4 regions of the Acidovorax sp. DMC1 genome follow, and region 1 is predicted to be linked to each of the others. Evidence: predicted binding sites of a transcription regulator. Region 1 holds the regulator's gene; each other region holds the start of a gene.
The links. Region 1 encodes LexA, which represses DNA repair genes until DNA is damaged. Its sites were predicted from a motif close to ACTGTATNNNNATACAGT; they were not measured.
Positions count from the first base shown of each region.

Region 2: recA (recombinase RecA) is a predicted target of LexA. The motif match lies at 1,496-1,513, and genes of this name have one in related genera.
Region 3: ACT531_RS13420 (PA0069 family radical SAM protein) is a predicted target of LexA. The motif match lies at 3,076-3,093, and genes of this name have one in related genera.
Region 4: imuA (translesion DNA synthesis-associated protein ImuA) is a predicted target of LexA. The motif match lies at 3,925-3,942, and genes of this name have one in related genera.

Region 1 is NZ_JBQUYO010000014.1:42,558-50,307, forward strand. Features, by position in the region: gene ACT531_RS21210 (MotA/TolQ/ExbB proton channel family protein) at 1-497, shown strand, start outside; gene ACT531_RS21215 (ExbD/TolR family protein) at 503-937, shown strand; gene lpxK (tetraacyldisaccharide 4'-kinase) at 943-2,052, shown strand; gene ACT531_RS21225 (Trm112 family protein) at 2,081-2,263, shown strand; gene kdsB (3-deoxy-manno-octulosonate cytidylyltransferase) at 2,260-3,090, shown strand; gene adk (adenylate kinase) at 3,344-4,000, shown strand; gene ACT531_RS21240 (DUF6152 family protein) at 4,153-4,623, opposite strand; gene ACT531_RS21245 (hypothetical protein) at 4,665-5,084, opposite strand; gene ACT531_RS21250 (asparaginase) at 5,105-6,064, opposite strand; gene lexA (transcriptional repressor LexA) at 6,148-6,822, shown strand.
Region 2 is NZ_JBQUYO010000007.1:78,807-86,556, forward strand. Features, by position in the region: gene ACT531_RS15225 (LysR substrate-binding domain-containing protein) at 1-901, shown strand, start outside; gene ACT531_RS15230 (MarR family winged helix-turn-helix transcriptional regulator) at 911-1,432, opposite strand; gene recA (recombinase RecA) at 1,573-2,649, shown strand; gene recX (recombination regulator RecX) at 2,734-3,192, shown strand; gene argC (N-acetyl-gamma-glutamyl-phosphate reductase) at 3,248-4,180, opposite strand; gene sucC (ADP-forming succinate--CoA ligase subunit beta) at 4,384-5,544, shown strand; gene sucD (succinate--CoA ligase subunit alpha) at 5,560-6,456, shown strand; gene ACT531_RS15260 (TerC family protein) at 6,601-7,287, shown strand; gene ACT531_RS15265 (CHASE2 domain-containing serine/threonine-protein kinase) at 7,596-7,750, shown strand, end outside.
Region 3 is NZ_JBQUYO010000005.1:294,456-302,205, forward strand. Features, by position in the region: gene ACT531_RS13405 (NADP-dependent oxidoreductase) at 1-58, opposite strand, end outside; gene ACT531_RS13410 (hypothetical protein) at 346-639, opposite strand; gene ACT531_RS13415 (TetR/AcrR family transcriptional regulator) at 930-1,583, opposite strand; gene ACT531_RS13420 (PA0069 family radical SAM protein) at 1,792-3,045, opposite strand; gene ACT531_RS13425 (ammonium transporter) at 3,250-4,452, shown strand; gene ACT531_RS13430 (phospholipase D family protein) at 4,612-6,516, shown strand; gene ACT531_RS13435 (tRNA dihydrouridine synthase) at 6,522-7,499, opposite strand.
Region 4 is NZ_JBQUYO010000009.1:150,503-158,252, forward strand. Features, by position in the region: gene ACT531_RS18265 (CoA transferase subunit A) at 1-456, shown strand, start outside; gene ACT531_RS18270 (3-oxoacid CoA-transferase subunit B) at 459-1,097, shown strand; gene ACT531_RS18275 (hypothetical protein) at 1,222-1,518, opposite strand; gene ACT531_RS18280 (hypothetical protein) at 1,611-1,898, opposite strand; gene ACT531_RS18285 (HD-GYP domain-containing protein) at 2,429-3,739, shown strand; gene imuA (translesion DNA synthesis-associated protein ImuA) at 4,011-4,910, shown strand; gene ACT531_RS18295 (DNA polymerase Y subunit UmuC family protein) at 4,873-6,447, shown strand; gene ACT531_RS18300 (error-prone DNA polymerase) at 6,536-7,750, shown strand, end outside.

The sequences.
Region 1 (7,750 bases):
CGTCCAAGGCCTTGCCTACCCCCGACGTGGTGAACCAGCTGGCCCAGAACTCGGCCCTGGGTGAAGTGCTGGCCAGCGGCCTGCGTACCCTCAACAGCAACCCCCAGTGCAGCGAAACCGACCTGCGCGCCGCCATGGAAGGCACCGGCCGCGCGGTAGCGCACCGGCTGGAGAAGTACCTGTCGGCCCTGGCCACCATCGCTTCAGCCGCGCCGCTGCTGGGCCTGCTGGGCACCGTCATCGGCATGATTGAGATCTTTGGCTCGCAGGCTGGCGGCGGCGGTGTGGGCCAGGCCATGGGTGGCGGCAACCCGGCCCAGCTGGCGCATGGCATCTCCATCGCGCTCTATAACACCGCGTTTGGCCTGATCGTGGCGATCCCCTCGCTGATCTTCTGGCGCTACTTCCGGGCCCGCGTGGACGCGTATCTGCTCACGCTGGAACTGGCATCGGAGCAGTTCGTTCGCCACATCCTGCGCCTGCGCAAAGCCAAATAAGCGCCATGAACTTTCGCCCCCGCGCCAAGGATGAGCCCGAGATCAACCTGATCCCGTTCATCGACGTGCTGCTGGTGATCCTCATCTTTCTGATGCTCACCACCACCTACAGCAAGTTCACGGAGCTGCAGCTCACCCTGCCCGTGGCCGATGCCGAGCAACAGCGCGACCACCCCAAGGAAGTGATCGTGTCGGTGGCCGCAGACGGCCGCTACGCCGTCAACAAGACCGGCGTGGAAGGCAAGAGCGTGGATGCCATCGCCCAGGCGCTGCGCACCGCCGCCACCGCAGGCCGCGACAGCGTAGTCATCATCAGCGCCGACGCCATGTCGCCGCACCAGTCCGTGGTCACCGTGATGGAGGCCGCGCGCCGCGTGGGCCTCACGCAGATCACGTTCGCCACGCAGTCGTCCGCGTCGGGCCGCGCGGCCAGCCGCTGACGGGAATGGCCGCTTCAGGGCCGCAGCCGCCCCGGGCTTCGGCCCCGCAAGCCCCTCCGCCCTCCTCTGCCACGGCCGAACAGCGGCTGCAGAACATCTGGCAGTCCCGGGGTCCAGCGGCGTGGGCGCTCTGGCCCGTCTCTCTCATGTATGGCGCCTTGGTGGCCCTGCGCCGCTGGCTGTACCGCCGGGGCTGGCTTCGGTCCGAGCACCCGGGCCGCCCTGTCATCGTGGTGGGCAATGTGATTGCCGGAGGCGCCGGTAAGACCCCGGTGGTCATCGCACTCGTCAAACACCTGCAGGCGCGTGGTCTGCGCCCGGGCGTGATCTCGCGCGGCTACGGTCGCAGCACACATGACTGCCGTGCCGTGCAACCCGACAGCCCTGCCAGCGAGGTGGGCGACGAGCCGGCCTTGATTGCCCGCAGCGTAGCGGGGGGCGGCACGGTGCCCGTGTTTGTGGCCCCACGGCGCATCACCGCCGCACGCGCGTTGCTGGCAGCCCAACCCGATACCGATGTGATCGTCTGCGATGACGGCTTGCAGCACCTCGCACTGCGGCGGGACCTGGAGATCTGCATCTTCAACAACCAAGGCATCGGCAACGGCTTTCTGCTGCCCGCAGGCCCGCTGCGGGAGCCCTGGCCCCGCCCCGTGGACATGGTGCTGCATGCAGGCAGCGCACCGCCGCGCGGCACCACAGCGCTGGCATTTGCCCTCCAACGCAGCCTGGCGCCCTATGCCGTGCAATCGGACGGCCACCACGTGCCACTGGCACAACTGCAAGGGCAGCCCCTGCATGCGGTGGCCGCTGTGGCCCGACCCGCCGAGTTCTTTGCCATGTTGCGCAACCAGGGCCTGACGCTGGAGCACACCGAGGCCTTACCCGATCACTATGATTTTGATAGCTGGCAGCGCATATCCGACCAGCGCTTACGGCTAGTTTGTACAGAAAAGGACGCGGTGAAGCTCTGGACGCGCTATCCGGACGCGCTGGCCGTGCCGCTGGCCACGCAACTGGACCCGCGCTTTTTTGTTGCCCTGGATGACTGGCTGAACCAGATCAATCCCAGCCCAGGAGGCAAGAAGCCGCCGCTATCATCTGCCCCTGCCTGAACGAACCCACCCGGAAAGCCTCTCCCCCATGGACCCCAAACTGCTTGAACTGCTGGTCTGCCCCGTCACCAAAGGCCCTTTGACGTATGACCGCGAGGCTCAGGAACTCGTCTCGCGCAGCGCGCGGCTGGCCTACCCGGTGCGCGACGGAATCCCGGTGCTGCTGGAGAACGAAGCCCGCCCCCTGACCGACGAGGAACTGGAGCAGTGAGCGCCCCCGTGGCCACTGCCGCCCACAGCCCCTTTACCGTGCTGATACCGGCACGCATGGCGTCGAGCCGCTTGCCCGACAAGCCCCTGGCCGACATTGCGGGCCTGCCCATGGTGGTGCGCGTGGCCCAGCGCGCTGCGCAGAGCGCCGCAGTCCGCGTGGTGGTGGCTGCAGACGACGCCCGCATCCTGCAAGCCTGCGCAGCCCATGGTGTGGCAGCCGTCATGACCCGCGCCGACCACGCCAGCGGCAGTGACCGGCTGGCCGAGGCCTGCACACAACTGGGGCTGCAGGGCGACGATATCGTTGTCAACGTGCAGGGCGACGAACCGCTGATAGACCCCGCACTCATCAACGCCGTGGCCGCCCTGCTGCAAGACCACGGTGGGCAGCGACCCGAAGCCAGCATGGGCACCGCCGCCCATGCCATCGCATCCCTGGCCGACTACACCAACCCCAATGTGGTGAAGGTGGTGCTCGACGCGCGGGGCCTGGCCCATTACTTCAGCCGCGCGCCCATCCCTTTTGGGCGCGACCATGCGGGCACGGCCTGGTGGCAGGGTGCAGCACAGGCCGCCCAGCCCGGCGTGAAGGCACTGCAAGGCTTCGCACCGCTACGCCACGTAGGCATCTACAGCTATCGCGCGGGGTTTCTGCGGGAGTTTCCACAACTGGCGCCTGCGCCGACCGAGGCCATCGAGGCGCTGGAACAGCTGCGTGCACTGTGGCACGGCCACCGCATCGCCGTTCACCTGGCAGACGCGGCGCCGGGCCCTGGCGTGGACACGCAAGAGGACCTGGAGCGGGTCCGCGCGCTGTTTCGCTGACAGTTTTCAGGCGCCAACGATCCGCGTTGGCGTGCATGTTGGATGCATCCGGGGTCGCACAGATGACCCTTGCAGCGCTCCCATGGAGGCACCGGCCGAGAAACGGTCACCCATGTAAGTCCGCGCAAGGTGCTCACATGCTATCCTCAACTGTAACGAGAGCACCGCATCCCGGGCGCACAGAACGGCTTCAGGCGCCCTTCGAACGTCCCCGCCAGCGGCGCCACCCGATTTCTAACCTTCGAGGACATCCATGAGACTGATTCTGTTGGGCGCGCCTGGCGCCGGAAAGGGCACGCAAGCCACGTTCATCTGCCAGAAGTACGGCATCCCCCAGATCTCCACCGGTGACATGCTGCGTGCAGCCGTCAAGGCCGGCACCCCCCTGGGCCTGCAGGCCAAGGCCGTGATGGACTCGGGCGCCCTGGTCAGCGACGACATCATCATCGGTCTCGTCAAGGAGCGCATCACGCAGCCAGACTGCGCCAACGGCTTCCTGTTTGACGGCTTCCCCCGCACCATTCCCCAGGCCGACGCCATGAAGGCAGCTGGCGTCAAGCTCGACTACGTGCTCGAAATCGATGTGCCCTTTGACGCCATCATCGAACGCATGAGCGGCCGCCGCTCGCACCCGGCCAGCGGCCGCACCTACCACGTCAAGTTCAACCCACCCAAGGTCGAAGGCAAGGATGACGTGACCGGTGAAGAACTGATCCAGCGCGAAGACGACAAGGAAGAAACCGTCAAGAAGCGCCTGCAGGTCTACAGCGACCAGACGCGCCCCCTGGTGGACTACTACAGCAACTGGGCCAAGGCCGAACCCGCTGCAGCGCCCAAGTACCGCGCCATCAGCGGTACGGGCAGCGTGGACGAGATCACCGCACGCGCGCTGCAGGCGCTGGCCAGCTGATGCAATGAACCAAGGGCCAAGATCCGCCTGACCCGGGTTGGGCGCTCAAGCCTCCTGAAAGCGACGCACTGCACCAGGGCGTCGCTTTTTTCATGGAACGCCCCGCCGCGCGGTGGCCGCGACAGTCGCCCGCTGCGGGCACGTGCCTGGCATCAGGCGGGGCTGGACCGCAAGCCGTAGGCCTTGCCGTCCACAAACAGGTATTCGGCGCGCAGCACTGCCTCGCCCTTTTCGTCCCGCAGGCCAAAGCCCACCACAGACACGGCCGTACCCGGCTTGATCTCAGGCACCTGCCAGGCCTGCATGCGGGTCAACGGAGCCAACTCAACCTCCCAGACGCGGTCCTTGCGGGTGGGCAGCACGGTTTTGGCTAGCAGTGCGCGTCCGTCCACCGGCGCGGTCTGCGCAGGCACAGACCGCTGGGCAAGATCTGAAGGCAACCGGAGCGCAGCGGGCAATTCGAGCTCCAGCTCTGCATGCGGGTTTTGCCACCGCACCTTGCGCGCCGTGCCCTCCAGATACAGCGGTCGGTCCGCATCAAAACTGCTCCAGCCGTGGTGCGCGTGTGCCCCCAAAGGCAAGGCACCAGCGGCGATCAGCACATGACGACGTTGCAAGCCCATAAAGACTCCCGTAGGAATAAAACCCGGTTCAAGGGGTCATATCAAAGGTACGCAATCCAGCGGCCACAGGCCACCACCGACAGCCAGATCACGGTGGACACCAGCATCTGCACGCGCGCCAGCCCGTCCAGGCGTGCAAGCGAACCGCGTGCATGAAACCACGCCGCGTTGCAGCCCGCAAGCATTAACAACAGCATCTTCAAGGTGAAGGCGCGGTTGCTGAGCAGCTCCGCAGGCTGGGTGGCAAACATCAGCAGCCCCGACGCTGCGGCCAATCCAAAGCCGCACAGCGCCAGGGAGAGACTCTGCCGCGCGAGGTCCTTCACCGGCAATGCCGCACCACGTCCGAAAACCCGCACCTCCAGCAGCGCCAGATTACCCAGCAGCAACGCAATGCCGATGATGTGGACGACCTCCAGCGCGGGGTAAGCCCAGGCGTGTGTCTTGAGTGCGGTGAACACGGCTGCCGGCCCTTTTTAGATCAATGCATCCGCAGCAAATCCAGCATCAGGGCAACCCGCGCCTTCACCGGCGACAGGCCTTGCGAGGCGGGAAGCACATCACCCGGCTTGGGCAGCACCTGCCCCTCCGCGCAGCGGGTGGAGCGCACCACCCGCACTCCGGCGTTCTGCGCGCGCACCAAAGCAGCCTCCAGATCGTGGTGGATCGTGCCATTGCCGGTGCAGGCCACCACCAGGCCCTGCACGCCCTCTCGCACCAGCGCATCCACCGCCCTGCCCGATGCCCCCGCATGGTTCATGACGATTTCCACCCACGGCCAAGTCGCAGCGCTCACTATATTATTCATAGCACCAACGGCATTATTTACCGGCACTACTGGGCTATTGCATGCCCAACGGACCACACTCTCTTCCACCCACCCCAGAGGTCCAGCATCCCCCGAGCTGAAGGCATTGACGCGGTAGGGATGCACTTTTTGCACATGCCGTGCGCCATGCACTTCACCCGCAGCAACGGCCAGCACACCTGTTGCACCGGGTGCCAATACCGTTGCCACCGCGTCCAGCAGGTTCTGGGGGCCATCGGGGGTCAAGGCTGTGGCAGGCCGCATCGCGCAGGTCAGCACCACGGGTTTGGCGGCGTCCAGCACTTCGTGCAAAAACCACGCTGTTTCTTCCAGGGTGTCAGTGCCGTGGGTGATGACCACCCCCCTCACCTCCGAGTCATTCAGATGGTGGGCGCAACGCAATGCCAGCGTGCGCCACACCTCGCCATCCATGTCCTTGCTGTCGATCTGCGCAACTTGCTCTGCAACCAAGGCGCCGCCTGCCAGAGCCTGCAGACCGGGCACGGCCGTCAGCAGTTGTTCCACGCCCACCTGCGCGGCGGTGTAGCCAATGTTGTCCCCCGCTTGGGCCGAGGTGCCCGCAATCGTGCCACCGGTGCCCAAAACCACAATTTTTTGCCCACTCACTTGCATACTCCGAAAAACTGGTGAAAAATACAGTTACTGGATTAAAAAACAGTTGTTCATCACTGTAACCGCCTGCACCGGAAACCACCATGCTCGACAACCCCAAACTCACCGCCCGCCAGCAGCAGATTCTGGATCTCATCCAGACCGCTATCGCACGCACCGGCGCGCCTCCCACCCGCGCAGAAATCGCGGCCGAGCTGGGTTTCAAGTCAGCCAACGCGGCAGAAGAACACCTTCAGGCGCTGGCCCGTAAAGGGGTGATCGAGCTGGTCAGCGGCACCTCACGGGGCATCCGCCTGCGCAGCGACACGGTGCGCTCCATCAACGCCGCGCGCGGCAGCCAGTTCAGCCTGCCCATCCCGGGCCTGTCGCAACTGGTCTTGCCTTTGGTCGGCCGGGTGGCTGCGGGATCGCCCATTCTCGCGCAGGAACATGTAGACCAGACCTACAGCGTAGAAAACAGCCTCTTCCAGCACAAGCCCGATTACCTGCTCAAGGTGCGGGGCATGTCCATGCGTGACGCGGGCATCATGGATGGCGATTTGCTGGCCGTTCAGTCCACCCGCGAAGCCCGCAACGGCCAGATCATCGTGGCCCGCCTGGGTGACGACGTCACCGTCAAGCGCCTTCGCCGCACCGCCAACGCCATTGAGTTGCTGCCCGAGAACCCCGACTATCCCGTGATCGTGGTGCAGCCGGGTGAGCCCTTCGAGATCGAAGGCCTGGCCGTGGGTCTTATCCGCAACACCATGCTGATGTAGCACGCGCTCAGGGGCCGCACCGTGGGTGGCGGGCGTTTGGTGGACAGATTCTGATCAGTACACCAGCCCTGCGATGCGGGTCCCGTTGAGTGCCAAAAACTCCCAAGCTATGTGTGATGAATCGGCGGAGCAGCTGCCTGCACCGCAGGGGATGGTCTCGCGCTGCTTTTGGGTGTTCTGGTACTCAGCCACTTTGCAATCCTGCCTATGTTCAACCCCCGACTTTCGGAGTTTTCACATGGGAATTGCTTTGTTCACCCTTTCTGCCCTGCAGAGCCCTGTTCGCAGCCTCAAAAAGCTGTTTGCGAGTGCGGAGCTAGCGTCTGCAGACAAGACGACCCTACCGGCGCAAGCAGAGACAAGAGAGTCCACTGAATTTGTGAATGCATCGCCCTTGGTCTTGCAAAGAAGGGATGCACACGTTACGGCACTTCATCGTGCAGAAGAGCACCAAGGACAACGCGCTCCTCGCGGGAACTGGCCTTTTACGACCAAACCACCTGCACGAACGCCAGAAAGTCCTGCCCGTTTGCCCGACACGCATCGCTCTTTTCTGCCAACGCACATGGCCGGCAGCAAACGGCAAGCTTTCCTATCAGCGGTGGGTACGGCTTCCTGCGGCCCCCGAACAACCAAAGTGCTGCGCCGGGCTTCAGACGCCGCAGGTACCGGACGTCTGGTGATTGCAGGCCGCATGGCAGATGTCTGCGCAGAGCTGGACCGTTTGGCGGCATCCGAGGCTGTCAGAGCCTGATTTACTGGACATTGCGAGCGGCCTAAGGTGGAAAACGCTACCTAATACCGCCCACGATGACGGCCTCCCCTTCACGTTAAGGAGCTAACTCCGATGAGGTGGTGTGAGGATTGCACCCAAAGCTTCAAGGCTGGTACTGAGCCTTACCCGATCTTGATCGACACAAAACACTGA
Region 2 (7,750 bases), on a different contig from region 1:
GCCCCCTTTGCACCTGTTGCGCGCGTTCTCCATGGTCACGCGATTTGGCAGCGTCTCCCGCGCGGCCGAGGCCTTGCACCTCACCCAAAGCGCGGTCAGCAAGCAGGTCAAGGAACTGGAGGGCTGGGTGGGCGTACCGTTGTTCGAGCGCAGCCGCAAGCGCCTGGCGCTGACCCCGGCGGGCGAGCGCTACGAGAAGGCCGTGCGAGGCGTGCTGGCGCAGCTCGAGGCCGCCACGCTGGAGCTGATCACCAGCGATGACGGCGGCGGCGCGCTGCACCTGTCCAGCCTGCCCACGTTTGCGGCCAAATGGCTTATCCCGCGCCTGCCGCAGTTCCAGCAGCAGCACCCGCAAATCACGCTGCACTTTGTGCCCTATGTGCACAGCTACGACTTCACCCGGCCCGAGCTGGACTGCGCCATCCTGTTCGGCGACGGCCACTGGCCCGGTGCGCACGCCCACCACATCACGGGCAACGAGGTGGCGCTGATCGCCCCCCGCACCAAGGTGGCCGACTGGCCCATCCACACCCCGCGCGATGTGGCCCGCTACACCCTGCTGCGCCACGTGACCGTGCCTGAGGCGTGGTTGCGCTGGAGCGAGACGCACGGGGTGGAGGGCCTCATCGACCCGCTGGCTGGGCCGCAGTTTGACCAGTTCCAGACCATGATCCGCGCTGTGATGGCAGGCATGGGCCTGGCGCTGGTGCCGCGCTGCCTGGTGCAGGACGAAATCACGGCGGGCCTGGTGCGCGAGCCCTTGCCCGATGCCGACCTGCGTGGCGGCTACCGGAGCGATGTGGGCTACTGGTTCTGCTACCCCGAAGGCCGCACGCAACTGCACGCGCTGCAGTGCTTCAAGGAATGGTTGCTGGCGTGCGCTGAGCCTGTGGGGGCATAGAACCAGTTCTTAGACGCCCGTATCGCCGCCCGCATAGGCCTCCAGCCCGATCGCCACCACGGTGGCCACGTCTTGGCCCACCTCGGCGCGGAACTCCGCCTCGGCCTGCGCCACCGCATCCTGGAACGCTTGCAGCCATGCCAGGCCGGTGGGCGTGAAGCACACGCGCCGCGCCCGCGCATCCAGTGGGTCTGCCCGCCGTGTGACCAGCCCCCAGGCCTCGCACTGGTCCACCAGGTTGGCCATGGCCTGCTTGGTCATGCCCGCGCGCTGGGCCAGGTCGGTCAGCCGGTCGCCCTGCAGGGCCAGGTGCCGGGTGATGTGCACGTGCGCAGCCGTCACCTGGTCGCGCGCCGCCAGGTTGGACAGTGCCAGCGGCACCTCCACGTTGCGCGCCATGAGCTGCAGCACCCGCGCGTCGAAGCGGCGCAATGCACTGCCCATCAGGCGGCCCAGGTGGGTTTGGCGCCAGCGGTCATCAGCTTCCGGGGCGGATGGGGCGGAGACGGCGGCAGGGGAAAAATCGGCCATGCGATATTGTCAGGCAAACTGACTAAAAATCGCTTTATCTGGATTTCATTGCTCGCATAAACTACTGTTCAAGCATCCAGCCTGTGATTAACCGCAGAGCAATGCAAGCATCCAACCTGTTGTTTTTCAAGGAGTTTCTCATGGACGTCGCAGTCAAAGGCACCAACCCCGCATTGCCCGTGAACACCGAAAAGGCCAAGGCCCTGGCCGCCGCGCTCGCCCAGATCGAGAAGCAATTTGGCAAGGGCACGATCATGCGCCTGGGTGAAGGCGAGGTGATCGAGGACATCCAGGTGGTCTCTACCGGCTCCCTGGGCCTGGACATCGCCCTGGGCGTGGGCGGCCTGCCGCGCGGCCGCGTGGTCGAGATCTATGGACCGGAATCGTCGGGCAAGACCACGCTCACGCTGCAGGTGGTGGCCGAGATGCAAAAGCAAGGCGGCACCTGCGCGTTTGTCGATGCCGAGCACGCCCTCGACGTGCAATACGCCCAGAAGCTGGGCGTGCAGCTGTCCGACCTGCTGATCAGCCAGCCCGACACCGGAGAACAAGCCCTGGAAATCGTGGACAGCCTGGTGCGCTCGGGCGCCGTGGACCTGATCATCGTGGACTCGGTGGCAGCCCTCACCCCCAAGGCCGAAATCGAAGGTGAAATGGGCGACGCGCTGCCCGGCCTGCAGGCCCGCCTGATGAGCCAGGCGCTGCGCAAGCTCACCGCCACGATCAAGAAGACCAACTGCATGGTCATCTTCATCAACCAGATCCGCATGAAGATTGGCGTGATGTTCGGCTCGCCGGAAACGACGACCGGCGGTAACGCGCTGAAGTTCTATGCCTCCGTGCGCCTCGATATCCGTCGCACCGGCACCATCAAGAAGGGCGACGAAGCCATCGGCAACGAGACCAAGGTCAAGGTGGTCAAGAACAAGGTGAGCCCGCCTTTCAAGACGGCCGAGTTCGACATCCTGTTTGGCGAAGGTATCAGTCGCGAAGGCGAGATCATCGACATGGGCGTGAACGCCAAGGTCATCGAAAAGAGCGGTGCCTGGTACGCCTACAACGGCGAGAAGATCGGCCAAGGCCGTGACAACGCCCGCGAGTTTTTGCGTGAAAACCCCGACCTGGCCCGCGAGATCGAGAACAAGGTGCGCGAAGGGCTGGGCATTGCGCTGCTGCCTGGCGCACTGCAAGCCCCGGCAGCGGCTGCAGACGAGTGATTTGCGGTTTTTGAAGCCAAATGGCCTGCAGGCGCACATTCCATATGCGCCGGCAGCTATTGAAAATATAGCGTTTGGTCAGCCATGGGATTCACTGCGCTCTCGCTCAAAGGCCGTGCACTGCGGCTGCTGAGCCAGCGCGAGCATTCGCGGGCCGAGCTGCAGCGCAAGCTCAGCCCCCATGTGCAAGAGGGCGAAGACCTGGAGGCCGTGCTGGACGACCTGCAGGCCCGGGACTTCATCAGCGAGGCGCGGGTCGTGGAGTCGGTGCTGAACCGGCGCGCAGGGCGCCTGGGTGCATCGCGCATCCGACAGGAGCTGCAATCCAAAGGGCTGGGCGCCGAGGCCGTGCAGCAGGCAGTGGCCCAGTTGCAAGGCAGCGAACTGGAGCGTGCCCGCGAGGTGTGGCGCCGCAAGTTTGGCGAGCCCGCCACCGACCCGCAAACCCGCGCCAAACAGATGCGCTTCTTGCTGACGCGGGGGTTCTCGGGCGATGTGGTGCGGCGCGCCGTGCAGGGCGCCGACGATTCCGACGAGGGATGAGCGCACTGCTCACAAGCAGGGCTTTCGACCCACCTTCGCTAGGGCTGTGGTGTGCTTAGACGCCCAGCATCAGCTGCAGGTTCTGCACTGCGGCGCCACTGGCGCCCTTACCCAGGTTGTCCAGGCGCGCAATGACCACCGCCTGCCGGTATTGTTCGTTGGCAAACACGCGCAGCTCCAGTTGGTTGGTGTCGGTCAGCGTGTCGGCTGCCAGCTTCAAATCGTCGGTGGGCGGCAGCACGCTCACCCATTGTTCGGGCGTGTTGGTGCGGCTGTAGTGGGCAGCCAGCGCGTCGTGCAGGTCGCTGGCCTTGGGGGCGCCGGGCAGCAAGTCCAGGTGCAGCGGCAACTGCACCAACATGCCCTGGCGGAAGTTGCCCACTGCAGGGATGAACACCGGGCGGCGCGTGAGCCCGGTGTAGCGCAGGATCTCTGGGATGTGCTTGTGCGACAGGCCCAGCGCATACGCTTCATAAGGTGCTGCCGTACCTGCCTGGTACGCTTCGATCATCGTGCGGCCACCACCGGAGTAGCCCGACACCGAGGGCAGGCTCAAAGGGTAGTCCGCAGGGATTAGCCCCGCATCGACCAGCGGGCGCAAGATGGCAATGGCCCCGGTGGCGTAGCAGCCGGGGTTGGATACGCGGCTGGCTTCGCGCACTGCTTGCGCCTGCGTTGCGGCGAGTTCTGGAAACCCGTACACCCAGCCATCGGCCGTGCGGTGCGCGGTGCTGGCATCGATGACCTTGACTTTGCGGCCCGAGCTGCGCTCGATCTCGTCCACCATGGCCACGGTGTCGCGCGCGGCGTCGTCGTGCAGGCACAGCACCACCAGATCCACCCCCGCGATCAGGTCGCGCTTGGCGGCAGGATCTTTGCGCAGCTCGGGCGCAATGCTGACCAGATCGATCTGCGGCATGGCCTGCAGGCGCTCGCGGATCTGCAGGCCTGTGGTGCCGGCTTCGCCATCAATAAAGACTTTGGACATGGAGGTGCTCCTGCAAAAAAGGACGGCAGCGTCTGCCGGCAAAAGGGATGGGAAAGGCTGCGACGCCAACCCTGGATGTAAGCCAGGCACAAGGATGGTGCGTTGCAGCATGATACAGTCGCGGGTTGCCATGTCCCAAGCCCGCGGCCAGACAACTGTTCATGGTAAACGGGTAACTACCACCCTTCCCTGAGAGAGACCTCATGAAGATTCACGAATACCAAGGCAAGGAAATCTTGCGCAATTTTGGTGTGCCCGTTCCGCGTGGCATTCCCGCATTCACGGTGCAAGAAGCCGTGGAAGCAGCCCAGAAGCTCGGCGGCCCCGTGTGGGTGGTCAAGGCCCAGATCCACGCCGGTGGCCGTGGCAAGGGCGGCGGCGTGAAGGTCGCCAAGACCATTGATGACGTGAAGGCTCGCGCCAGCGAAATCCTGGGCATGCAACTGGTCACGCACCAGACCGGCCCCGAAGGCCAGAAGGTCCGCCGCCTGTACATCGAAGATGGCGCCGACATCAAGAACGAGCTGTACGTTTCGCTGGTCACCGACCGCGCCACGCAGAAGGTCGCCCTGATCGCTTCGAGCGAAGGCGGCATGGACATCGAAGAGGTGGCCCACTCCACGCCTGAGAAGATCGTCACCGAGATGATCGACCCGCTGACCGGCATCACCGAAGCGCAAAGCCGCAAGGTGGCTGCCGCCATCGGCCTGACCGGCGCTTCCATCGACCAGGCTGTGGACATCTTCGCCAAGATCTACAAGTGCTACATGGACACCGATGCGTCGCTGGTGGAAATCAACCCGCTGAACTGCGACTCCAAGGGCAACCTGATGGCCCTGGACGCGAAGTTCAACTTTGACGCCAACGCCCTGTTCCGCCACCCCGAAATCGTCGCCTTCCGCGATCTGGACGAAGAAGACCCTGCCGAAGTGGAAGCTTCCAAGTTCGACCTGGCCTACATCAGCCTGGACGGCAACATCGGCTGCCTGGTGAACGGCGCTGGCCTGGCCATGGCCACCATGGACACCATCAAGCTGTTCGGCGGCGAGCCTGCCAACTTCCTGGACGTGGGCGGCGGTGCTACCCCCGAGAAGGTCACCGAAGCCTTCAAGATCATGCTCAAGAACCCCAAGGTCAAGGGCATTCTGGTCAACATCTTCGGCGGCATCATGAAGTGCGACACCATCGCCACCGGCGTGATCACCGCTTGCAAGGCCGTGAACCTGAACGTGCCGCTGGTCGTGCGCATGAAGGGCACGAACGAAGAGCTGGGCAAGAAGATGCTGGCCGAGTCCGGCCTGCCCATCATCGCTGCAGACACCATGGCCGAAGCTGCGACCAAGATCGTTGCTGCCGTCAAGTAAGCCCGGAGAACACACATGTCGATCTACATCAACAAAGACACCAAGGTCATCACCCAGGGCATCACGGGCAAGACTGGCCAGTTCCACACTGAAAAGTGCCAGGAATACGCGAACGGCAAGAACGCTTTCGTGGCGGGCGTGAACCCCAAGAAGGCGGGCGAGTCGATCTTCAACATCCCAATCTACGCCTCCGTCAAGGAAGCCGCCCAGCAGACTGGCGCCACCGTGTCGGTGATCTACGTGCCTCCAGCAGGCGCCGCAGACGCGATCTGGGAAGCCGTCGAAGCCGACCTGGACCTGGCCATCTGCATCACCGAAGGCATTCCCGTCAAGGACATGCTGATGGTGCGCAACAAGATGAAGGCCAAGGAAGCTGCCGGCGGCAAGAAGACGCTGCTGTTGGGCCCCAACTGCCCTGGCCTTATCACGCCTGACGAAATCAAGATCGGCATCATGCCCGGTCACATCCACCGCAAGGGCCGTATCGGCGTGGTGTCCCGTTCGGGCACGCTGACGTACGAAGCCGTGGCCATGCTGACCGAAGTGGGTCTGGGCCAATCGAGCGCTGTGGGCATTGGTGGCGACCCCATCAACGGCCTGAAGCACATCGACGTGATGAAGGCTTTCAACGACGATCCAGACACCGACGCCGTGATCATGATCGGCGAAATCGGCGGTCCTGACGAAGCTGAAGCCGCCCAATGGTGCAAGGCCAACATGAAGAAGCCCGTGGTCGGTTTCATCGCTGGCGTGACAGCCCCTCCCGGCAAGCGCATGGGCCACGCGGGCGCGCTGATCTCCGGCGGTGCGGACACGGCCGACGCCAAGCTCGCCATCATGGAAGAGTCGGGCTTCGTGATCACGCGCAACCCGTCTGAACTGGGCAAGCTGCTCAAGGCCCAGCTGAAGTAAGTTGCCTGGCCCCGTCGCGACCGTAAGCACAATTACGGACGCGGCGCTCGGCACAGACCGCTAGACTAGCGGCTCCAACAAAAAGAGAAGCGCTCGGAACCCCGGTTCCGGGCGCTTCTTGCATTCATAACAGTGGAGTCAGTCATGGAGTTTCTGCAAAGCGCCGATTTCTGGATCGGCCTGGTGAAGATCGTCTGGATCAACATCATTCTTTCGGGCGATAACGCGGTGGTCATCGCGCTGGCCGCCCGGTCCCTTCCCCCCCATCAGCAAAAGAAAGCCGTGTTCTGGGGCTCTGGCGCCGCCGTGGTTCTGCGGATCTTGTTGACGGTGGTGGCGGCCAAGCTGCTGGAGCTTTCGTTCCTGCAGATCGTGGGGGGGTGCCTGTTGCTGTGGATTGGTTTTCAGCTGCTCAGCGATGACGACGAGGAAGAGGGCGAGTCCAAGACCTATGGCAGCCTGATGGCCGCCGTTCGCACCATCCTCATTGCCGACCTGGTGATGAGCCTCGACAACGTGATCGCCGTGGCCGCTGCGGCACAGGGCAATGTGGTGCTGCTGGTGCTGGGCTTGGCCATCAGCATTCCGCTGGTCATCTTTGGTAGCACCCTCATGATCAAGCTCATGGAGCGTTTCCCCATCATCGTGGTGCTGGGTGCAGCCCTGATTGGTTGGGTGGGTGGGGAAACCATCGCCAGCGATGCCATCTTGCACGACTATGCGGTGGCGCATCCCGCACTGCACTATGTGGCGGCCGCACTCGGCGCAGCGCTGGTCGTAGGCGTCGGCAAGTTCTGGCGCAAGGGGTCGAACAGCGCCTCCGCCACTTGACGGCTGGAGCTGCGGCCGGGGCTTGCGCGCAAGCCTCGGCTGCTGTGTCAGATATAACGTGTGACAAAAATGGCACAGCAGTCACTTCCCATGGAAAGGCTGCGTGACAAGAACGGCACCTGACGCTGCCCCGGGGGCCGATTCGCCGCCCATCCCCTTGTCTCTGCTGTCCCGACTGCCTGTGTTTGCTTGGGCGCGGTTATTGCTTGAAACCCACCCAATACTGAGTGGAACAACAGCAAGTGGGACGAAAAACCTCGGCGCGGCGGATGGGTGGATGGCGTACCGATGGCTTGTGGGGCGGATTGGTGGCATTGGCTGTTGCAGGCCTGTGCGCAGTGACGGGCGCATCGCTCACGCTTGAACTCAAGCTCTACGACGCGGCCATCCGCACCTCGTCACCCGCCCCGCTGGCCGACGTGGTGATTGTGGGCATGGACGATGCCAGCTTGGCAGCACTGGG
Region 3 (7,750 bases), on a different contig from region 1:
ACTCCGCCATCCGCAGAGGCGCTTTCTTCCCGTATCGATCCAGAACAAATGCCTTCATGCTTCTTTCCTTATTCCTGGGGTTTCCAGGGTCTGCACACGGTGCCGCGCGGGCACGCCGATGCACCCCGCGCGCCGAACGCGAGCACCCTTGCCACCTGCCCAGTGGTGGAAGGGGTGGTGATGGACCTTGCCTTTGCGCTGGGAGCGCCGGGCCATAGGGCATCCGTGGAGGCCGTTGGGAGGCCCGGCGGGCCTAAGAGCACCGCAGGTCCGCCAACTTTCTTTGGATATATGATTTTTGTCATATTTCCAATCAAACCGGCAGCCGCTTCCTGAAAATCCACCTCAGCGCGTGCCGGTCTCGCCCGAGGAGATCTGGCCCATGCGTACCGCGTCGGCGGCCTGGGAGCGGATCAGCGCACGGTCAGCCACAGACTTGTACGCCTCTGGCTTGGAGCCGGACGGAATCTGGCTTCGGGTCATGGGCACTTGCGCGGCTTCTGCGGCCACTTCGGCGCAGGTGCGATTGCCTTCGAACTTGGTCGCAAATTGCGCCGGATCCAGGTCGGCGGCGTGGGCACCAGTCGCCGCCACTGTGACCAGGGCAGCTGCAGAAAAAAGGCGTGTGAAAGTGGTCATGGTGAATATCTCCAAAGAAATGAGGCTCAAGCGCCTCGAAAAATGCCGGATGTCACGCCTTGGGGCGAAACACTCAGCGAGGATCGAAGGCAGAAGACCTGGTGGTCATTGCCTTCAAAAGAAACTTCTGCCGCCTGATTCGCCACCGAAAAATGATGATCATCATATTCAAACCCCACACAAAAATCTGATGCACGAGTCCCCTGTGGCCCTCGGCGGGGATTCGAATGATCGGTGCTTGCTGCGCTCATCAAAAATATGACATTCATCATAAAAATACCCAAAAAAAGCTATTTGGAAGGCTCGTCGCCGCCGGTACGGGCGTACTTGAAAGCCGCCTTGCAAAGTCTCTCGGCCAGCGAAGGATCGTCCACCGCGCGAGCCAGCGAAACCGCCCCCACCATGGTGGCAACTAGAAAAAGCGCGCGCTCGTGGGCATCCGGGGTACCCCAGCCCGGCAGTTGCCGCGCGACCACGTCGATCATTTCCTTCATGCGCCGGGTGGCTGCATGCCGGACCTCAGGCGCTTGGCGGGAGAGCTCCGAACTCAGGGCCGCCAGGGGGCAGCCAGCTTCCGGGTTCTTGATGTGCTGCTCGGACAAATAGGCGCCCAGCATGGCTTCCAGCGCTTGCTCGGCGGGGGCCGACGCGGCCGCAGACTCGGCCAGGTCCACTGTTTCTGCGCCGGCCCTGTCAGCGGCTTCTGCGAGCATCGCCTCCCGGGACGGAAAGTGTGCGTAAAAGCCGCCATGCGTGAGACCGGCGTCTTTCATGATCTCTGCAACCCCCGCTCCGCCAAAGCCATTGCGGCGAATCGCACGCGCTGCCGCTGCAACGATGCGCTCATGGCTCAGCTCTTTGCGGGAAGGGGTGGAATTTCGCACAAGCGCATTGTAGCAAACAATTATTACGCTCATCATATTTTTGTCAGCGCATTTTTCCATGAAGCTTGCCTGCCCAACCGCCGGATACCTTGGGCCGCCGCCTCACGACGCCCCCATGCCGCGCCCATCGCTGCACACAAGTCAGTCAGGAGGGGACCACTGTCGCAGCACGCTTCAGCAGGCATCCGCTTGCAGCGACCGGCAACGAAAGAGAGGCGTGCAGACAGACCGGGCAGTGTATGCAGCCACAGCGCACTCGACGCGCCCTTCAGAACAAGCTGCCCTGCCCGCGCAACAACCCAGGCCTGAACTGGCCCAGGTCCAGGCCCTCACGCTCGCGGTTGAGCCCCAGGTGACGGCAGGTGTTGGCAAAGCGCTGGCGCAGCAAATCGGCCCACAGCCCACAGCCCTTCATGCGGGTGGCGAAGTCGCTGTCATAGGTCTTACCGGCAGCGCGCTGCGCATCGGTGAGGTGGTGCAGGTCTTGCACCCGCGCCATGACGCGCGCCGCGCGCTGCGGGTAGTGCACCGTGAGCCATTCCCGAAACAGCGCATCCAGCTCCCAGGGCAGGCGCAGCACGGTGTAGAAGGCGGTGCGCGCACCGGCGTCGCGCGCGGCCTCCAGTACCTGCTCCATGTCTTCGGTAATGAAGGGAATCTGCGGCGCCACACTCACGCCCACCGGCACTCCCGCCTCGGCCAAGGCACGTATGGTGCGCAGCCGCCGGTGGGGCGCGGCAGCACGGGGCTCCATGCGGCGGGCCAGTGTGGCGTCTAGCGTGGTGATGGTGACGTACACCGCCGCCAGGCGCTGTGCGGCCAACGGTGCTAGCAGGTCCAGGTCGCGCTCCACTCCGCTGGATTTGGTGATCAGCGAAAACGGGTGGTGCGCCTCGCGCATCACTTCGATCACGCTGCGCGTGAGCTTCAGGTCGCGCTCTACAGGCTGGTAGCAGTCGGTGGCCGAGCCAATATTGAGCAGGCGCGGCACATAGCGTGGCTGTGCAAGCTCCTGGCGCAACACCTGCGCAATGTTGTGCTTGGCCACGATCTGCGTCTCAAAGTCGAGCCCGGGGGAAAAATTGAGGTAGCTGTGCGTGGGCCGCGCGTAGCAGTAGATGCAGCCATGCTCGCAGCCCCGATAGGGATTGACCGATAGCTCAAAGAAGATGTCGGGCGAGTCGTTGGCGCACAGGGCACTGCGCGCAGTCTCGAAATGCACGCGGGTGGCGGGCGAAGGACGGATGTCGCCCTCCCCTTCATCGCACGCAGCAAGCCCGCCCGGCGCCCCTGTGTCCCATTCATCTTCGCCCTCCTGGCATCCATGGCCCGGGGCCAAGCCCTCCGCATTGCCAGGTGCCCGAACAGGGCTCCACCCGTCATCTGCGGGCTCGCGCTGGTCTTTGGCAAACCGGTGCGCCATGGCCGTCGCCGCCCCTCGACCGCGAATGGCTTGCGGCGGAACGGGGATTTCCTGCGGCTCTTCGGGCAGGTCGTCTTCAGGAGTGGGTAGTAGGCCCATAGCGAGCAGGGATGGATTTGGCGTCAAAAAACTGTTCGTTTATACAGTATTTTGAACACCCATTTTTTCCTCACGCCATCAAGCCCCAAATGAGTGCAAAACCTTGCACCAACTCTTGGCGCGCTTCTTGCTTCAACTTGGTGCAAATCTGTGGCGTATCCCGAAAACGCACCAGAGTCGATCAATCACTATCGCGAGGACGTTATGGAAGCACTCAAACAGGGCACAGATGCCTTGTTCATCTTGCTCGGGGCGATCATGGTGTTGGCAATGCACGCCGGGTTTGCGTTTCTGGAGCTGGGCACGGTCCGCAAAAAGAACCAGGTGAATGCGCTGGTCAAGATCCTGGTGGACTTTTCGGTGTCCACGGTGGTCTATTTCGTGGTCGGCTACACCGTGGCCTACGGCACGCATTTTTTCGTCGGCGCAGAGTCGCTGGTGCAGCTCAGCGGGTATGCGCTGGTCAAGTTCTTCTTCCTGCTCACGTTCGCAGCCGCGATTCCGGCCATCGTGTCGGGCGGCATTGCAGAACGCGCCAAGTTCTGGCCGCAACTGATGGCAACGGCAGTCATCGTCGGTTTTGTGTACCCGTTTTTTGAGGGCATCGCCTGGAACCAGCATTTTGGTGTGCAGGGCTGGATCAAGGCCGTGACGGGGGAGGAGTTTCACGACTTTGCCGGCTCAGTGGTGGTGCACGCCATGGGCGGCTGGATTGCCCTGCCAGCGGTGATCCTGCTGGGCTCCCGCGCCAACCGCTACCGCAAGGACGGCGCGATCTCGGCCCACCCGCCATCGAACATTCCCTTCCTGGCGCTGGGCGCCTGGATCTTGGTGGTGGGCTGGTTCGGCTTCAATGTAATGAGCGCGCAGTCCGTGGACAAGCTCTCGGGACTGGTCGCCGTGAACTCGCTGATGGCGATGGTGGGCGGTACGCTCGCCGCCCTGGTGCTGGGCAAGAACGACCCCGGCTTTGTGCACAACGGCCCGCTCGCAGGTCTGGTGGCCGTGTGTGCGGGCTCGGACCTCATGCACCCGCTGGGTGCGCTGGTGGTGGGCGCAGTGGCCGGGGCCATCTTTGTGCTGATGTTCACCCTGACCCAGAACAAATGGAAGATCGACGACGTGCTGGGCGTGTGGCCGCTGCACGGCTTGTGCGGCACCTGGGGCGGGCTGGCTGCGGGCCTCTTTGGCAGCAAGGCATTGGGCGGTCTGGGCGGGGTGAGCCTGTCGGCCCAGCTCATCGGCACGGGCCTGGGCGTGGTGTGGGCCCTGATCGGCGGCGTGGTGGTATACGGCATCCTCAAGCAGACGGTGGGCATCCGGCTGACGCAGGAAGAAGAGTTCGACGGCGCCGACCTGAGCATCCACAAGATCAGCGCCACACCCGACCGCGAAGTGAGCTGGTAACCCAACACCTGGCGACGGCCTCGGACCGGCGAGGGACCCGGTGCAGGGCCAGATGCGGGCCCAAGCCTTCGCCTTGGCGCGCTGTCTGACAGCGGATGGACCGGCGCGCAGCTATACCTGAGCCCTGCGCCCCAGCGGCTCCACGGTCACAATCGCGCCATGCTGTCTTCGCCCCCCTTGTCCCTCACCCCGCCCCAGTCAACCCGCCCCGGCTGGCCGCGCTGGGTCGTGCTGCTGGTCGCCATGGCCCTCGCGGGCTGCGCGGGCCTGCCCAAGGAGGTGGACCGCCCGGTGTCGGTTGCTCTGGCTGCCCCCGGCGATACCCCGCTGGGGCAGCTCGTCGCAGCACGCAGGGCCGCCGAGGGGGCACGGCATGCCTCAGGGTTTGCACTGCTCAGCGGCCCACAGGCTGCCTACAGCAGCCGCCTGGCCCTGGTCGACTCCGCCCAGAAAACCCTGGACCTGCAGTACTACGCCATCCACGCAGACGCGAGCAGCGAGCGCCTGCTGCTCAGCGTGATGGCCGCAGCCCAGCGTGGTGTGCGGGTGCGCGTGTTGCTGGACGACTTTCACAGCACCGGGCGCGACGCGCAGGTGATGCGGCTGGCGTTCGTGCCCAACATCGAGATGCGCATGTTCAACCCCGTGACGGGTGCCCGGGGGTCGCCCATCGGCCGCATGCTGAGCCTGCTGGGCGACTTCTCGCGCGTGCAGCAGCGCATGCACAACAAGCTGTTCATTGCCGACAACGCCATGGCCGTCACCGGGGGACGCAACCTGGGCGATGCCTACTTCGGCAACGCCGATTCGGGCAACTTTGTCGACCTGGATGTCCTGGCCGCAGGCCCCATCGTGCAGGACCTCTCGCGCAGCTTTGACAGCTACTGGAACAACGAACGCGCCTACCCCGTGCAGTCGCTTATCACCCAGAGCGAACTCGACCACTTGCGCGACAGCATCCGAGTGGCCGACGAAGGGCGGAGGCGCCGTGTCGCAGGCCAGGGTGGCACCACGGCGCCCGACCGCTCACCGCCCGACATGGGGCCCGGCACCACCGCTGCGCAGCGGGCGCGCATCTGGAACTACGAGCCCATGGACCTGGAGCGCACGCCCTTTGTCTGGGCAGCAGCAGCGGTCCTGGTAGACCAGCCCGCCAAGATTCCGGCCGACAGCGCAGCGGCGGGCAGCGTGCCCAATGGGGCCGCCCCTGCAGTGTCCCCAGCGCCACCCAGTCCTGCCGCGAGCACCCCGGCAGGGGTACCCGGCAACCTGAGCAGCCCCAGCAGTCCTAAGGCCGCTGCCGCCGCGCTGGTGTCGGGCTCTCGCAAAGTAGCGGCGGCAGACAGTCCACCGAGCCCCCTGCCCCGCGCCGGCACGGAGACCAACGAGGCTCAGACCGATACGGTGGTGGATGGCCTTCTGCAGCTCATGGCCCAGGCGCGGCGCGACCTGCTCATCATCTCGCCCTACTTCGTGCCCGGGCCGGACATGGAGGCCGCCTTCGCCGCTGCGCGCGCACGCGGCGTGCGGGTGCGGGTGCTGACCAACTCGCTGGCCTCCAACGACGCGCCCATTGCACACGCCGGCTACGCTCGCCACCGGCCGCAGCTGCTGGCCATGGGGGTGGAGCTGTACGAGATGCACAGCGAGTTGCCCGGCGTGCTGCGGGGGGCGCTGGGCGTGTCGGGCAGCATGGGCAACCACAGCGCGGGCGTCGTGGGTTCGCAAGGCGGATCGCGCGCCATGCTGCACTCCAAGCTGCTGATCGTGGACGGCCGCTTGCTGGCGGTGGGGTCAATGAATCTGGACATGCGTTCACAGCGGCAGAACACCGAGGTGGCGCTGCTGATTCGCAGCACGGAGCTGTCCCGCCGGGCCACCACGCAGATTGACACGGCACTGAAAGAATCCGCCTGGCAGGTGCAGACCACCGACCAGGGCCTGCGCTGGCGCGCCCCCGAGGGCAGCGGGCTGCCCGACGCCACCACCGAGCCCGACGCCAGCGCCCCCCTGCGGCTGATGCTGCAGCTGCTGGGACCGCTGGCCCCGGACCACTTGCTGTAGCCGGTTTAAGCCCCTTGGGCGCAGCCCGCTCGGGCCTGCAGCTCTGCCACCCACACGGTGATGGCCCGCTGGTCCGTCATGGTGCGCACATGCTGGTAGGCCACCTCTGCCTCGGCAAACCGGCGGCGCAGCAGGTTGAGCCATTGCTTGAGACGCCCTGCGCGCTGGCGCGGCTCCAGGTCGTCACACACCAGCTGCCAAAAGGCGGCCAGGTGTGGCACCAGATCGGCCCACACCACGGTGTCCGAGTCCGGACGCCCTGCATCGGCCGCCCGAATGGCGCGTGCCAGGCCGGGGTCCGCCACAATGCCGCGCCCGAGCATCAGCGCGTCGCAGCCTGACACCTCGCGGCAGCGCTGCGCGTCGGCCACCGTCCAGATCTCGCCATTGGCCACCACCGGAATGGAGACCGCCGCGCGGATGGTGGGGATGTGTTCCCAATACGCCGGCGGGCGGTAGCCGTCGGCCTTGGTGCGCGCGTGCACCACCAACTCAGCCGCGCCGCCCGCCTGCATGGCCTGGGCACATTCGCGCATCAACCCCGTATCGTTAAAGCCCAGGCGCATCTTGGCCGACACCGGCAGATGCGCGGGCACGGCACGGCGCACGGCCCCCACCACAGCCGCGATGCGCTCGGGCTCCTGCAACAGCGCAGCGCCACCACCATGGCGGTTGACCACCTTGGCCGGGCAGCCAAAGTTCAGGTCGATACCCTCCGGGCCCAGTGCTGCCAGGCGCGCCGCGTTCTCGGCCATGCTGACCGGGTCGGAGCCCAGCAACTGCGCCCGCACGGGCACACCGGCCAGGGTGCGGCTGCCATTGCGCAGCTCAGGCACGTAGCGCAGGAACACCTTGTCGGGCAGCAGGGTGCCGGTGATGCGGATGAACTCGGACACGCAGCGGTCCACGCCCCCCACGCGGGTCAGCACATCACGCAGCACAAAATCCAGAAGCCCCTCCATCGGGGCGAGCAGCAAGGTCATCTCAGGGGGCTGCTGGCTCGATGGGCCCTCTCGGAAAGAGGGCCTCCACAGGCACTCAGCAGCAAAAATCAAACAAAAACAGCTCCAAGCGCTAGTGCAATATGCGCTGGCAGCTATCAAATAAGGAGCAAATGTACGGACACGTGGCGCCCAACGCAGCGCCGGTCCGCCCGTGATTGTGATGCAGGACACCCAAGGGGTCATCACGGCGTCACGCCCGGCTGGTGCAATGCCCGCCTCAGACTGCCACG
Region 4 (7,750 bases), on a different contig from region 1:
TTCGAGCGCCAGTACCTGGCAGGCGAACTGGAGCTGGAATTCACCCCCCAGGGCACGCTGGCCGAAAAGCTGCGCGCGGGCGGCGCGGGCATTCCGGCCTTCTTCACCAAGACCGGCGTGGGCACCATCGTGGCCGAGGGCAAGGAGCTGCGCGAATTTGATGGCGAAACCTATGTGATGGAGCGCTCCCTGGTGCCCGAGGTCTCGCTGGTCAAGGCCGACGTGGCCGACAAGTCGGGCAACCTGCGCTTCAACCTTACCGCGCGCAACTTCAACCCCGCCGCCGCCACTGCAGGCAAGGTCTGCATCGTCGAAGTGGAAAAGATCGTGGAAGTGGGTGAACTGGCCCCCGACGATATCCACCTGCCTGGCATCTACGTGCACCGCATCGTGCTCAATGCCAACCCCGAAAAGCGCATCGAAAAACGAACGATCACCGAGAAAGCAGGAGCCTGACCATGCCGTGGACCCAAGACCAGATGGCCGCCCGTGCGGCGCAAGAACTCGAAGACGGCTTTTATGTGAACCTGGGCATCGGCATTCCCACGCTGGTGGCCAACTTCACCGGTGACAAGGAAGTGTGGCTGCAGTCGGAAAATGGCATGCTGGGCATCGGTCCCTTCCCGACCGAAGACCAGGTGAACCCGGACCTGATCAATGCCGGCAAACAGACGGTGACGACCATCAAAGGCTCGTCCATCTTCGGCAGCGACCAGTCGTTTGCCATGATCCGTGGCGGCAAGATCAATCTGTCCATCCTGGGCGCCATGCAGGTCAGCGAAAAGGGTGACTTGGCCAACTGGATGATTCCCGGCAAGATGGTCAAGGGCATGGGCGGCGCCATGGACCTGGTGGCGGGCGTCAAGCGCGTGATCGTGCTCATGGAGCATGTCGCCAAGAAGAAGGATGGCACCGAGGACCTAAAGATCCTGCCCCAGTGCACCTTGCCCCTCACGGGCGTGGGCGTGGTCGACCGCATCATCACCGACTTGGCTGTCCTGGACGTGACGCCTCAGGGCCTGAAGGTGGTGGAGCTGGCTCCCGGCGTGACCTTTGAGGCTCTGCAGGCCAAGACCGGCGTCACGTTGATCCCCTGAGCGTTGGGCCACTATCGTAGTGGCGCCACAAAAAAGGCCGGGGCCCCTCACAGGGCCCCGGCCTTTTGCATTTGCACGGTTCTTTCACAAAGCCCCCATGCCGTACGCACGGGGCCTGTGGCAATTACATCGCGTTGCCGATTTCGCCGGAAGAGATCTGGCCGGTGCGCAGGGCTTCAGCAGCCTGGGCACGCACAGCAGCGCGGTCAGCGGTGGACTTGTAAGTCACCACACGCGAGCCAGCAGGCTCTTGGCTGCGGGTTTGGGCCACGGTAGCGGCTTCAGCAGCCACTTCAGCACGGGTGCGGTTGGTTTCGAACTTGGTGGCGAACTGCGAAGCATCGGCTTCATCAGCGTGGGCACCAAAAGCGGCGAAAGCGGCAACAGCAGCAACGGACAGGAAACGGACAGACTTGTTCATGGTGAAACTCCGGAAAATTTAAAAAAGAGGGACTTGGGTACTCTGAGAGATACGGTGCAACCAGAGCGGCAGATTCAGCCGCCCCTGGTCAATCAGCCGCGCTCACCCGAAGAAATCTGGCCGGTACGCACAGCTTCAGCAGCCTGGGCACGCACGGCAGCGCGGTCAGCCGTGGACTTGTAAGTCACCACACGCGAACCAGCGGGTTCGATGCTGCGGGTCTGGGCCACGGTAGCGGCTTCGGCTTGCACTTCAGCGCGGGTGCGGTTGGTTTCAAACTTGGTAGCGAATTGCGAAGCATCGGCTTCATCAGCCTGGGCACCAAAAGAAGCGAAAGCAGCGACAGCGGCGATGGAGAGGAAACGTGCGGTGTTGTTCATGATGGAAATCCTTGAAGTTAAAGAAGCGGCTCAAAAAACCGGAACAAAGCGCCAAAAACAAAGAAAGCTGCCTGGGACCGGGTTCGGTGAGTCGCCTTGCGGGTTCGGCTCATCGATGGGATGAACTGTACGCCGGTGGGGTGCAGAGAAAAACTACCGGGTCGCGAACTAACTGTTCCAGTATTGTGAACAATCGGCACGGAACTTTTCAGGGTTTACCCAAGACTGACTGCCTGAGAGCGCCAAAAAATGGGCTTTCGGCGACATTGCCTCATGGAAACCCTGATTTCCATTTGGGACAATGACATTGGGGTGACAAAGGGCTTTTCCACCCGGGAAAGCCTGGGTGGAAGCAGGTCTTGCACAGGGGAATATGGGCGTGCAATGCGTTCCATGCGGCCAAAACAAGTGCAGGCACCAGGGCCTGCCACTTGATGTGCATCAAGATTGCGTGTTTGTATCGCGCCATGCGAGTCAGTGCCTTGCAAGAGAACCCCATATAGTGCGAAGTAACGATTTGTGTTGCTTGCATGACCGATATTCTTCTTTCAGCGGATGCCGAGGACGCTGACAGTCCCCATTACTTGCGTGCGCTGACCGACATGGCCGACCGGCGTACGGTGGTCGCAGGCGCTGCCATCTACACCGACAACGGCATCAAGCTGGTGGAGAAGGGGGCGCGCATTGACAGCCGCCTGTACGACCGCCTGGTACAGCACAAGCTGCGTGAACCCATTGACCGCCATCTGTCCATCGAAAACCCGGTGGACGTGTCGGCCCTGCTGGCCCTGGGCCAGACGCTCATTGAGCAGGAAACCCTGCCAGCCATGCTGGCCGAGGCCCTGGGCTCCAGTGCCCGGTTGCTGGCGCCGCTTCGTTCCCTGCCATTGCCTTCTGCCATGGCCTGCAAGCTCACCGTGATGCGTGACCAACGGCCTGCGCTGTTCCAGCACAGTCTGGTGATGACCACCGTGGCGGTGTTTCTGGCGCTCAAAAGCGGGCTGAGTGAGCGCGACTGCAGCACGGTGGCGGCCGCTGCGCTGCTGCATGACCTGGGGGTGCTGCACATGGACCCGGCCTGGGACGACCCGGACCACAAGGTGGTGGGGGTAGGGCGCAAGCACCTGGTGGCCCATCCCATCTCGGCCATGCTCATGATCCGCGACACGCAAGCCTACCCACGCGCCGCCGAGGTCGCTGTGCTGGAGCACCACGAGCGCATGGACGGCAGCGGTTATCCTCGCGCCTTGATGGGGGCCGACATCACGCCCATGGGCCGCATCCTGCTGCTGGCCGAGGTGGTGGCCGCCTTCTACGAAAAATACGACGATATGCCCGCACAGCGGCTGTCGCTGGTGCTGCGGCTCAACCACCGCAAGTTTCCTTCGGCCTTGGTGGCGTTCATCCTGCCGCTACTGCAAGAAGAAGTTGCCCGCGAATCGGCCCTGATGCCCCTGGGTAACGACGCCCCGCGCCAGATCGAATTGCTGGCCGAAGCCTTTGCCTACTGGGACCAGCTCAAGGCGGCGTTGCCCCCAGACGCGGCGGCCAAGTCTCCTGCGGGCAGCGCCTTTGCGTTTGCCGATTCCCGCCTCATGGCATTACAAAAGGCCTTGATCGAAGCGGGCTCACACCCCCGGCACCAAGGGGAATTGCTGGCGCAGCTGCAAGGCGACGCCATTGGCATGGCCGAGGTCGCCCTGGTGGGGCGCGAAGCCTTGTGGCAGCTGCAAAGCATCCTGAACGCCAGCCACCGCCGCTGGCCCCAGCTCTCGGACCGCGCCACGCCTGCCGATGCGGCAGTGGCGGACTGGTGCGACTGGGCGATGCGTACGCTGTAAACCGATTCTTGGATCGACACCATCAACCCGGGGGCTCTTTCAAGAGGGCACCCCGGTTGACGGTGCTTGCTAGCGGCCCCTCAGCGCCGCCCTGAACGCGTGGGCGATGGGCCGACTTGCGTCGGCTTTCGCAAACCGGCGTCCTGGGTGGGTCTTCGCCTTCAGACCCACCCAAGCAGCAAAATACTGGTTATATTTACAGTATTCTTGTTGCCTGAATCCCCCTAAGACCATGCCTGCGCCACGCCCTTCCTTGCGGCTTGCGTCCCATTTGCCCGCCTCCATTGCTGGGGTGTGGCATGCCGACGCGCTGGGGGCCGGCACGCCGCGTGTGCTGCCCACAGGGTATGCCGCGCTGGATGTCGAACTGCCGGGCGGTGGCTGGCCTGTGGGAGCCCTGAGCGAGGTGCTGCAGCCCCTGGCGGGCTTGCATGAATGGCAACTGGTGCTGCCTGCGCTGGTGCAGGCCACGGCAAAACAAAGTGGGGCCATCGTGCTGGTGGCGCCGCCCTGTGAGCCTTTTGGCCCGGCCTTGCAATCGCAGGGCTTGCGCGCAGAGCGAGTGTGTGTGGTGCGCTCCGACTCCCCCATGGCCGCCTTGTGGGCGGCTGAGCAGGCGCTGCGCTGCCAGGGCGTGCTGGCCGTCATGGCCTGGTTGCCCCAGGCGCAACCTGCGGCACTGCGGCGGTTGCAACTGGCGGCGGCCCAGCAGCAGCAATTGTTGTGGGTGTTTCGTTCGGTGGCCGCCTCGCTGCAGGCGCAGCAAGTGCCGCATGCGTCGCCCGCCCAGTTGCGGCTGCAAGTGCAGGGACTGGCCCTGCCAGGGGATGCCGCCGCTGCCCCTGGCATGCAGGTGCAAATCCTCAAGCGCCGGGGGCCTCCGCTGGCGCAGGCACTCCACCTGCCGGGCTGCCATCCGCAGCTGGCGCAGGTGCTGGTGGCGCAGGCTGAGCGGCGCCGTGCAGCACAAGAGGCCGCCAGGGCTCTGCTGGCAGGGCGTCAGGTTGCATCCGTCCGTGTAGGCGGGGCCTTGGCGGGGGCGCTGGCGCGCCACGTGCCTCTAGTCCAGCCCCCAGGCCAGCCCGGAGAGCAGCCAGGGGGCCGACCCGGAGGCCGGCCAGAAGGGAGCAGGCATGCACTGGATCGCTCTGCCATTGCCCTGGTCCGATGAGCCTGCCGCCTTGCCAGGTACGGGTATGGGCACGGACAAAAGTGCTGGCGCACTCCACATCGCCGCTGGCTGGTGGGCCTTGCGCTTCACCCCGCGTGTGGCGCTGGCCGATGGCGAGGCGGTGTTGCTGGAGGTGTCCACCACCGAACGCCTGTGGGGCGGGCGCGAGGCGCTGCAGGCCCTGGTGCTGCAAGCCTGGGCCGAGGCTGCTGCGCGGTGCGAAGGGGAGGGCGCCGTGCCTCCACCCGTCCGCAGCGCGGAAGCGCTTGCCCCTTCCTGTGGACAGACCCCGGCTTTGCCGCCCCATGCGCCGACGGTGTGGGGCACAGGCCCCACCGCCTTGGTGGCCCATGCCAGGCTGCGCATGGCACTGGCAGGGCGCCCCTGCCCACCGCAGGGCGGGGTAGAGAGCCTGCCCTTGCACACGCTAACAGCACTGCGCCCCCATGTGGCCAGCCTGGAGCGCATGGGCTGCCGCACCTGGGGCGCGCTGCGGGCCTTGCCGCGTGCGGGCGTTGCACGGCGCCTGGGCGCGGGCGTGCTGCAGGTGCTGGACCAGGCCCTGGGCGATGCCCCAGAGGCCCATGCCTGGCTGCAACTGCCTGAGCAGTTTGTGTTGACCACCGAGCTGCCCGCCCTGGCCGCGTCGGCCGACGCACTGCTCTGGAGCGCCAGCCGCAGCCTCACGGTCCTCCAGGCCTGGCTGCAGGTGCGCCAGCAGGGCGTGCTGGCGTTGGAGCTGTCCTGGCGCCACGACCTGCGGCGCATCGATGGTGTGGTGCTGCCCCCCACCCAGGCGCTGCAGGTGCGCACCGCTCAGGCCACCCACGACCTGGCGCACCTGCGGCGCCTGCTGGCCGAAAACCTGGCGCGCACCAAGCTGGCCGCCCCGGTCCACCAGATCACGCTGCGCCTGCTCGAATCGGCCCCGCTGCCGCACCGCAGTGCCAGCCTGCTGCCTCCGGGGGAAGTTGGGGGGCGCGACCCAGCAAGCCATGGCAGCGCTGACATGGCCGGTACTCCCGGCGAGGCCCTGCACCAACTGCTGGAGCGCCTGTCGGCCCGCCTGGGGGCGGACCATGTGGTGGCCCCGGTGCTGCTGGCCGACCACCGGCCTGAACGCATGCAGCAGTGGCGCCCGGCGGCGGAATGGCTGGGCACGCCCGCCCGTTCTGCAGACCCTCATGCTGGGGGCCGTGCGCCGCAGTTCATCGCGCCGTATGCCCCCCTGCTACCCACCTGGCTGCTGAACCCGCCCCGGCAGCTGGCCGTGCAAGGTAACCGTCCTTGCCATCACGGCCTGCTGCGCCTGCTGGCCGGGCCCCACCGGTTGGAGGCGGGCTGGTGGTCTGCCATGGACGACGGTGTGAACCCAGCACCCCATTGCGCAGACCTGGCCTTGCGCGATTACTTTGTGGCCTACAACGACGTGGCGGGGCTGGTGTGGGTGTTTCGCGAGCGCCTGCCGGCTGCGCTGGAGGGCTCGCCAGCAATGGCTCGGCCACACCGCTGGTTCTTGCACGGAATCTTTGGCTGAGCGGGCAGGGTGGTTGTCCATGGGTTTGACGCACCGACATTCTCCGCAGGCTTCTGTTGTGCCTGCAGCCACTGCACCTGCCGCAGGCATGGCCGAGCTGCCAGGCTATGCCGAGCTGCATTGCCTGTCCAACTTCAGCTTTCAGCGCGGCGCATCGCATCCGCAAGAGCTGGTGGCGCGTGCAGCCCAACTCGGCTACCAAGCGCTGGCGTTGACCGACGAATGTTCTGTGGCCGGGGTGGTGCGCGCCTGGGGGGCGGCGAAGGAATGTGGCATGCACCTCATCACGGGCAGCGAGTTCTTGTGGGGTGACTTGCGGTTGGTGGCCCTGGCACGCGATGCCGAGGGCTGGGGCAACCTGTGCGAGTTCATCACCGCCGCCCGGGCCGCCGCGCCCAAGGGGCAATACCGTGTGGCGGCGGACAGCCCCTGGCACTTGCTGCAGGGGTGCGAGCTGCTGCTGGCACCTTGTCGTCAGCGCTTTGATGCTTCTGATTTTGTAGCGCTCAGCGCATGTATCACTGGCGCTACCAGCCAATTGGGCTCGAAAAATGCTCCGCAGGTGTGGCTGGCGGTCGAATTGCACCAGGCGGCCGATGACAGCCTGTGGCTGGCCACGCTGCAGCGCGTGGGGGCCGCGCTGCAGCTGCCGCTGGTGGCCGCGGGCGACGTGCACATGCACGCCCGCTCGCGCAAGCCGCTGCAGGATGTGATCACTGCCGTCCAACTCGGCTGCACGGTGGCTGAGTGCGGTTTTGCGCTGCAGCCCAATGCCGAGCGCCACCTGCGCCAGCGCGTGCGGCTGGCGGGCATCTACCCGCCCGAGTTGCTGGCGGCCACGCTCACCGTGGCCGGGCGCTGCACTTTCAGCCTGAGTGAAATCCAGTACCGGTACCCGCTAGAGACCGTGCCCGAGGGCATGACCCCCGCCCAGGCGCTGGCCTGGCTGGTGCAGACCGGCGTGGAAGGCGAGTACCCGCAGGGCGCCCCCCAAAGGGTGCTGAACCAAATCCGCAAAGAGCTCGACCTGATCGCGCACTGCGGGTACGAGATGTATTTCCTGACCGTGCATGACATCGTGCGGTTTGCGCGCAGCGTGGGCATCCTGTGCCAGGGGCGCGGCTCCGCGGCCAACTCGGTGGTCTGCTACATGCTGGGCATCACGGCCGTGCCGCCCGAGAACACCCACCTGCTGTTCGAGCGCTTCATCAGCAAGGAACGCAGCGAGCCGCCCGACATTGATGTGGACTTCGAGCACGACCGGCGCGAAGAAGTCATCCAGTACATCTACGAAAAATACGGC